2 regions of the Agromyces sp. NPDC057679 genome follow, and region 2 is predicted to be linked to the other one. Evidence: riboswitches for the same ligand, from Rfam matches in the RefSeq annotation. Region 2 holds a riboswitch; the other holds the start of a gene.

Region 1 (3,398 bases), on a different contig from region 2:
GGCGCCGACCAGGGCGCCGACGGCGCTGCCGACGCGGGCGCGAGCGACGCCTCGGCCGACGCCGGCTCCGACTCCGGTGGCGACTTCGGCGGGTTCGGCGACTTCGGCGGCGGCGACTTCGGCGGCGGCGGCGACTTCGGGTTCTAGTCCCGCGGCCGGTGTCGGGGCCGCACGCAGCGGCCGGCCGGTGTCGGCGGGCTCGGTTAGGGTCGGATCATGAGCAAGCAGGACGGCTCGTCGCGCCAGGTGACGACGGGTCCCGTCGACGATTCGGCGACCCCGATCCTGCATGTCGACATGGACGCCTTCTTCGTCTCGGTCGAACTGCTCAAGCGACCCGAACTGCGCGGCAGACCCGTGCTCGTCGGCGGCACCGCGGGCCGGGGCGTCGTGTCGGCCGCGAGCTACGAGGCCCGCCGCTACGGCGTGAACTCGGCGATGCCGATGTCGATCGCGCTGCAGCGCTGCCCGAATGCGGTCGTGCTCCGCGGCGACTACGCGAGCTACTCGCGGTACTCGAAAGAGGTCATGGGCATCTTCGAGTCGATCACCCCGCTCGTCGAACCGCTCTCGATCGACGAGGCGTTCCTCGACGTCTCGGGCGCGCGGCGCCTGCACGGCAGCCCCGCCGAGATCGCGTGGACGATCCGTCAGCGCGTGCAGCGCGAGACCGGCCTCACCTGTTCGATCGGGGTGGCCGCGTCGAAGTACGTCGCCAAGGTCGCCTCGAGCCGTGCCAAGCCCGACGGCATGCTCGTCGTTCCGGCCTCCGACACGGTGGCGTTCCTGCACCCGCTGCCCGTCTCCGCGCTGTGGGGCGTCGGGCGGGTGACCGAGGAGTCGCTCCTGCGACTCGGGCTGCGCACGGTCGGAGATGTCGCGGCGATGCCCGCCGACGCGCTCGAGCGGGCGGTCGGTCCGTCGCTCGCGGCACGGCTGACCCGGCTCGCCGACGGCATCGACCCGCGAGACGTCGAGACGACGCGATCCGAGAAGAGCATCGGCCACGAGGTGACCTTCGGGCACGACCTCACCGACCCCGAGCAGATCCGGCGCGAACTGCTCCGGCTGTCCGACGACGTCGCCGTGCGGTTGCGGCGCGCCGGCCTCGTGGGCCGCACGGTCGTCCTGAAGCTCCGCTACGGCGACTTCCGCACGGTCACGCGTTCGCGGACGCTCGGCGAACCCACCGACGTCGCGCGTCGCATCTACGACGAGGCGCAGGCGGCCCTGCCCGAACTGCTCGGCGACGGTGCGCGCATCCGGCTGATCGGCGTGCGCGCCGAGCACCTGCGCCCCTCGGGCGGCGGTGCCATGCTGTGGGATCCCGACGAGGAGTGGCGCGAGGCCGAGCGCGCGGTCGACGAGGTCACCGCGCGATTCGGCCGAGGAGCGGTGCGCCCGGCGGCGCTCGTACGGCCCGGCGGCGCCGACGGGGGCGCCGCCCGGGTGCCGTCGATGCGCCGGAAGCCGGTCGACGCCGAGGGGCGGGCACGCCTCGACGCCGAACGCGCCGAGGCAGCCGAGGCGGCCGAAGGGCGCGCAGGGGTGGATCGAACCCAGTTCGGCGGGTAGCGTGGCGGGCATGGCTGATCTCGTACTCGAACTGGCAGAGACCGTCGCCGGTGTCGGCGTGAAGACCTCGTACGGCGAGCCCGTCGACCTCGACGGCACCAAGGTCGTGCCCGTGGCCCTCGGCTACTACGGCTTCGGCGCCGGCAGCGGCAGCGACGAGAGCGGCGACCAGGCCGGCGGCGGCGGTGGCGGCGGCCTGTCCATTCCGCTCGGCGCATACGTCGGCCGCGCCGGGGGCGAGGTGCGCTTCGAGCCGAACCTGATCGGGCTCATCCTCGTCGTCACGCCGCTCGTGTGGGTGACCGGCAAGGCGCTGCGCTGGGTCATCCGCGCGCTCAAGCGCTGAGGGCCCCGCAGACCGTCGTCACGGTCTGCCGCGTCGGCGCGGGTCGACTCGTCGGGCGTATACTCGTCTGCGAACACGGGAGTCCGGTGAGCCGGGCTGAGAGGAAGGTTCTCAACCTTCGACCGTCGAACCTGATCTGGGTCATGCCAGCGCAGGGAGGGCAGATCATCTCAATATCCCGTGCCTCTTTCCACGAATCGAAAGGGCACGACAGTGCACACCACCGCACCCATCACTCCGTCCGCACGTGAGGCCGCGCCGAAGCGCGACTTCCGCTGGCGCGTCGTCGACATCGTCGTGGCCGCCGTCATCGCCGTCGCAACGGGCCTCCTGTTCCTGTTCTGGAACAACATCGGCTACGCCTGGTTCGTCGCCGCCGACGCGGTGACGCCGGGGCTCGGCGGTATCGCCGTCGGCATCTGGCTCATCGGCGGCGTCCTCGGCGGCCTCATCATCCGCAAGCCCGGTGCCGCGCTCTTCGTCGAACTCGTCGCCGCGATGGTCTCGGCGCTCGTCGGCAACCAGTGGGGCATCGAGACGATCTACTCGGGCCTCGCTCAGGGCCTCGGAGCCGAGCTCGTCTTCGCGCTGTTCCTCTACCGCCGGTTCGGCCTGACGCAGGCGATGCTCGCGGGTGCCGCGGCCGGCGCCGCCGCGTGGACGCTCGAGCTCTTCACCTCGGGCAACCTGCAGAAGTCGGCCGAGTTCCTCGCGCTCTACTTCGGCACCGTCGTCGTGTCGGGCGCGGTGCTCGCCGGCCTCGTCGGATGGTTGCTCGTGCGCGCCCTCGCGGCGACCGGGGCGCTCAGTCGCTTCGCCGCGGGCCAGGACGTCACGCAGCGGGTGTGAGCATGCCCGAATCGTCGGTGTCGTCGCCGGCCGCGGTCGAGGCGCGCGGCTGGGGATGGCGTCACGCCTCCCGGCTCCGCCCCGCCGTGGAGCAGCTCGACCTGCGCATCCACGCGGGGGAGCGGGTGCTCCTCCTCGGGCCTTCCGGGGCCGGCAAGTCGACGCTGCTCCACGCCCTCGCCGGCGTGCACGGCGGCGAGGACGAGGGCGAGCAGTACGGCGAACTCACCGTCGACGGTGTCGCGCCGTCGGCGGCGCGGGGCCGCGCCGGACTCGTCCTCCAGGATCCCGACTCGCAGGTGATCCTCGCCCGCGTCGGCGACGACGTCGCCTTCGGCTGCGAGAACCTCGGCGTGCCGCGCGACGAGATCTGGCCCCGCGTCCGCGCGTCGCTCGCCGACGTCGGCCTCGACCTGCCCCTCGACCACCCGAGCTCGGCGCTCTCGGGCGGGCAGAAGCAGCGGCTCGCCCTCGCGGGGGCGATCGCGATGCGTCCGGGGCTCCTGCTGCTCGACGAGCCCACCGCGAACCTCGACCCCGACGGCGTGCGCGAAGTGCGTGACGCGGTCGGGCGCGTGCTCGACCGCACCCGGGCGACGCTCGTCGTCGTCGAGCACCGCGTCGACGT
Region 2 (3,398 bases):
GATCCCGGCGCCGCCGGAGGGATCGCTGCCGGCGATGCTGAGCACGCGCGCGGTCATCGGGCGGGCTCCGTCTCGCGGGTCGCCCATTCGGTGGCGAACGCCTCCGCCGCGGCGCGCGGGTCGTCGGCCGCGCAGAGCGCCGACACGACGGCGACGCCCGCGGCGCCCGCCGCTCGGAGCGGGGCGAGGTCGGCGAGCCCGATGCCGCCGATCGCGACGCACGGCAGCTCGGTCTCGGCGGCGACCCTGGCGAAGCCGTCGACGCCGAGGGCCGGCGGGTGGTCGGGCTTCGTCGCGGTCGGGCGGATCACCCCGACACCGAGGTAGTCGACCGTGCCGCGCGGCAGCCTGGCCACGGCGTCGAGATGGGCGCGGCTGTTGGCGGTGAGCCCGACGATCGCGTCGGCGCCGAGCCGCTCGCGGGCGGCCACGACAGTCGCGTCGCCTTGGCCGAGGTGCACCCCGTCGACGCGCACGCCGGCGGCGCGCGCGGCGAGCGCGACGTCGAGACGGTCGTTCACGAGCAGCGTCGCCCGCCCGTCGATCGCCTCGGCGAGCGCCGTGAGCTGCGCGAGCAGCTCGGATGCCTCGGCGTGCTTGTCGCGCAGCTGCACCACGCGCACGCCCCCGTCGACGGCGCGGGCGACGACGTCGACGACGCCGCGCTCGCCGCAGAGCACCGGGTCGGTGACGAGGTAGAGGGAGAGGTCGAGGGCGGTGCGGGCGGTCATGCGACGGCTCCCGCGGCGGCCGTGGCATCCTCGAGCAGTTCGACCGAGCCGGCGACGCGCGCCCGCTCGGCGAGCGTCGCACCATCGACCGCCGCGAGCGCGTCGATGAAGCGCGGGGCGAAGCTGCCGGGGCCGCTCGCGCCCTCGGCGGCGAGCTCGGCGGCGACGGTGTAGACGAGGTTCGCCGCGACCGTCGCCTCGAAGGGGTCGTCGCTCGTCGCGAGGAACGCCGCGGTCACCGCGCCGAGCGCGCAGCCGCCGCCCGTGACGCGGGTGAGCAGGGCGTCGCCGTTCGCGATGCGGGCCGTGCGCGTGCCGTCGGTGATGAGGTCGACCGGGCCCGAGACGGCGACGACCGCGCCGAAGCGGGCCGCGAGCTGCGCCGCGGCGCCGGCCGCGGCCTCCGTCGTGTCGGCGGCGTCGACGCCGCGACCGCCGGCTCCGCCCCCCGCGAGCGCGAGGATCTCGCTCGCGTTGCCGCGGATCGCCGTCGGCCCGAACTCGACGAGCTCGTGCGCGAGGGCGGTGCGGATCGGCAGTGCGCCGATCGCGACGGGGTCGAGCACCCACGGCGTGCCCGCCTCGCGTGCGGCGGCGACCGCTTCGCGGGAGGCATCCCGCTGCTGCGGATTCGGCGTGCCGAGGTTCACGAGCAGGGCGCTCGCGATGCGCGCGAACGGGCCCGCCTCGCCGACGATGTCGACCATCGCGGGGGCGGCGCCGACGGCGAGCAGCACATTCGCCGTGAAGTTCGTCACCACCGTGTTCGTGATGCACTGCACGAGCGGCGGGCTCGTGCGCAGTCGATCGAGCAGCAGTGCGCTCGAGTGGGCAGGGTCGTGCAGGCGCGCGCTCATGGCGACATCCCTTCGCTAGTCCGAACTAGATCAGGTTCGACGGGTGTGATCTCAGCCGCGCGAGCGCGGCACCCCGTGTCACTGCGAGCGAGCCTAGTGCAGCACGAGGAAGTTTTTCGGAGTCGATGTCGATCGCAGCCGTTCCCGTTCGACGCCACAATGAGACGGAAGTTCCGTCGCCACGAAAGGACACGTCATGCGCACCCTCATCGTCAGCGAGTTCATCAGCCTCGACGGCGTCGTCGACTCTCCCGGAGGCGGCTCGCACCCGCGCGCCGGCTGGACCTTCAAGGAGGTGCCGTTCGTCGAAGAGGCGTACGCGATCAAGGGCTCCGAGCAGCTCGAGGCCACGGCGATGCTGCTCGGCCGGGTCAGCTACGACGAGTTCGCCCCGGTCTGGCCCACGATGGTCGACGAGTTCGCCGAGTACAACGCGATGCCGAAGTACGTGGTCTCCTCGACCCTCACCGATGAGGCGCTCCTGCCCGAGTGGCAGAACTGCCACGTGCTGCGAACGCTCGACGACGTCGCCGAGCTCAAGGCCGGCGACGGCGGCCCGATCATCGTGCACGGCAGCGCGACGCTCGCGCAGGGGCTCGCCGCGGCCGGGCTCGTCGACCGCTACCACCTGCTCGTCTTCCCCGTGCTGCTCGGCAGCGGCAAGCGGCTCTTCGGCGACGACCCGGGGCTCACCACCAAGCTCGACCTCGTCGAACACGAGGCCTACTCGAACGGCATCGTGAAGGCCGTCTACGACGTGGCGCGGCCGGTCGCCTAGCGAGGTCGGAGCGTCCCGAGACGCGAGGGCCGGGCGGTGCATCCCGCCCGGCCCTCGCGTCGGTTTCGAGATTTCTGCTGCGCCGACCACCCTCTTCTCGCTACGTTGGGGGAATTGGTCGGCCTTCCGGGGCCGCGCGCGAGCACGGGGTTTCAGCTGCGCGTCCATCGGAGGGCTCGATCGTTCTGTTGCAACGACGTAGTTCCAGACGAGATGAGGGCCAGCGATGAGATTCCACCACCGACCCCCGCGAGCGCGAACACGCGCGCTCGCCGCCGCCGGAGCGCTGTTGCTCGGCGCATCCCTGATGACCGCCACCGCGGCAGTCGCAGACGACGACCCCCGCGTCGACCTGCCCGCGGGCCTCTTCGACGCCGGGCTCGCGACGAGCGGCATCGACCTGCTGTCGAGCACGCCGGGAGCCGGCCCGTTCGCCTCCGGCTCCATCAACTCCGACCTCGCATTCTCCGGCGACCACGCGATCGTCGGCAGCTACCAGGGGTTCCAGGTGTACGACGTCTCCGACCCGGCGGCGCCCGTGCTGCAGAAGTCGTTCCTCTGCCCGGGCGGCCAGGGCGACGTGTCGGTCTACGGCGACCTGCTGTTCATGTCGGTGGAGCAGACCCTCGGCCGCATCGACTGCGGGACGCAGGGCACGGGCAACACCCCGGTGAGCGCCGAGCGGTTCCGCGGCGTGCGCATCTTCGACATCAGCGACGTCGACAACCCGGTGCAGCTGCCGGGCGTGCAGACCTGCCGCGGTTCGCACACGCACACCGTGGTGGCCGATCCCGACGATGCCGAGAACGTCTACATCTACAACTCGGGCACGGCCGGCGTCCGCTCGGCGATGGAGCTCCCCGGCTGCCAGAACGCGACGCTGACGGCCGACCCGGTGACCACGGGCGACCCGACGCAGTGGCGCATCGACGTCATCAAGGTGCCGCTCGACGCCCCCGAGACGGCCGCGGTCGTGAGCCAGCCGCGCATCTTCACGAACCCCGACACGGGCGCGTACAACGGTCTGCAGAA

The links. Region 2 has a riboswitch for thiamine pyrophosphate ahead of thiM (hydroxyethylthiazole kinase). Riboswitches for the same ligand answer to the same signal wherever they lie in the genome.
Region 1: another riboswitch for thiamine pyrophosphate. It lies ahead of ACFVAJ_RS15635 (ECF transporter S component); the one in region 2 lies ahead of thiM (hydroxyethylthiazole kinase).

The regions. Positions count from the first base shown of each region.
Region 1 is NZ_JBHVIK010000003.1:564,695-568,092, reverse strand. Features, by position in the region: gene ACFVAJ_RS15650 (hypothetical protein) at 1-147, shown strand, start outside; gene ACFVAJ_RS15645 (DNA polymerase IV) at 217-1,575, shown strand; gene ACFVAJ_RS15640 (hypothetical protein) at 1,586-1,921, shown strand; TPP riboswitch at 1,987-2,096, shown strand; gene ACFVAJ_RS15635 (ECF transporter S component) at 2,135-2,770, shown strand; gene ACFVAJ_RS15630 (ABC transporter ATP-binding protein) at 2,773-3,398, shown strand, end outside.
Region 2 is NZ_JBHVIK010000002.1:701,609-705,006, forward strand. Features, by position in the region: gene ACFVAJ_RS10170 (bifunctional hydroxymethylpyrimidine kinase/phosphomethylpyrimidine kinase) at 1-57, opposite strand, end outside; gene thiE (thiamine phosphate synthase) at 54-731, opposite strand; gene thiM (hydroxyethylthiazole kinase) at 728-1,588, opposite strand; TPP riboswitch at 1,579-1,674, opposite strand; gene ACFVAJ_RS10185 (dihydrofolate reductase family protein) at 1,785-2,366, shown strand; gene ACFVAJ_RS10190 (LVIVD repeat-containing protein) at 2,674-3,398, shown strand, end outside.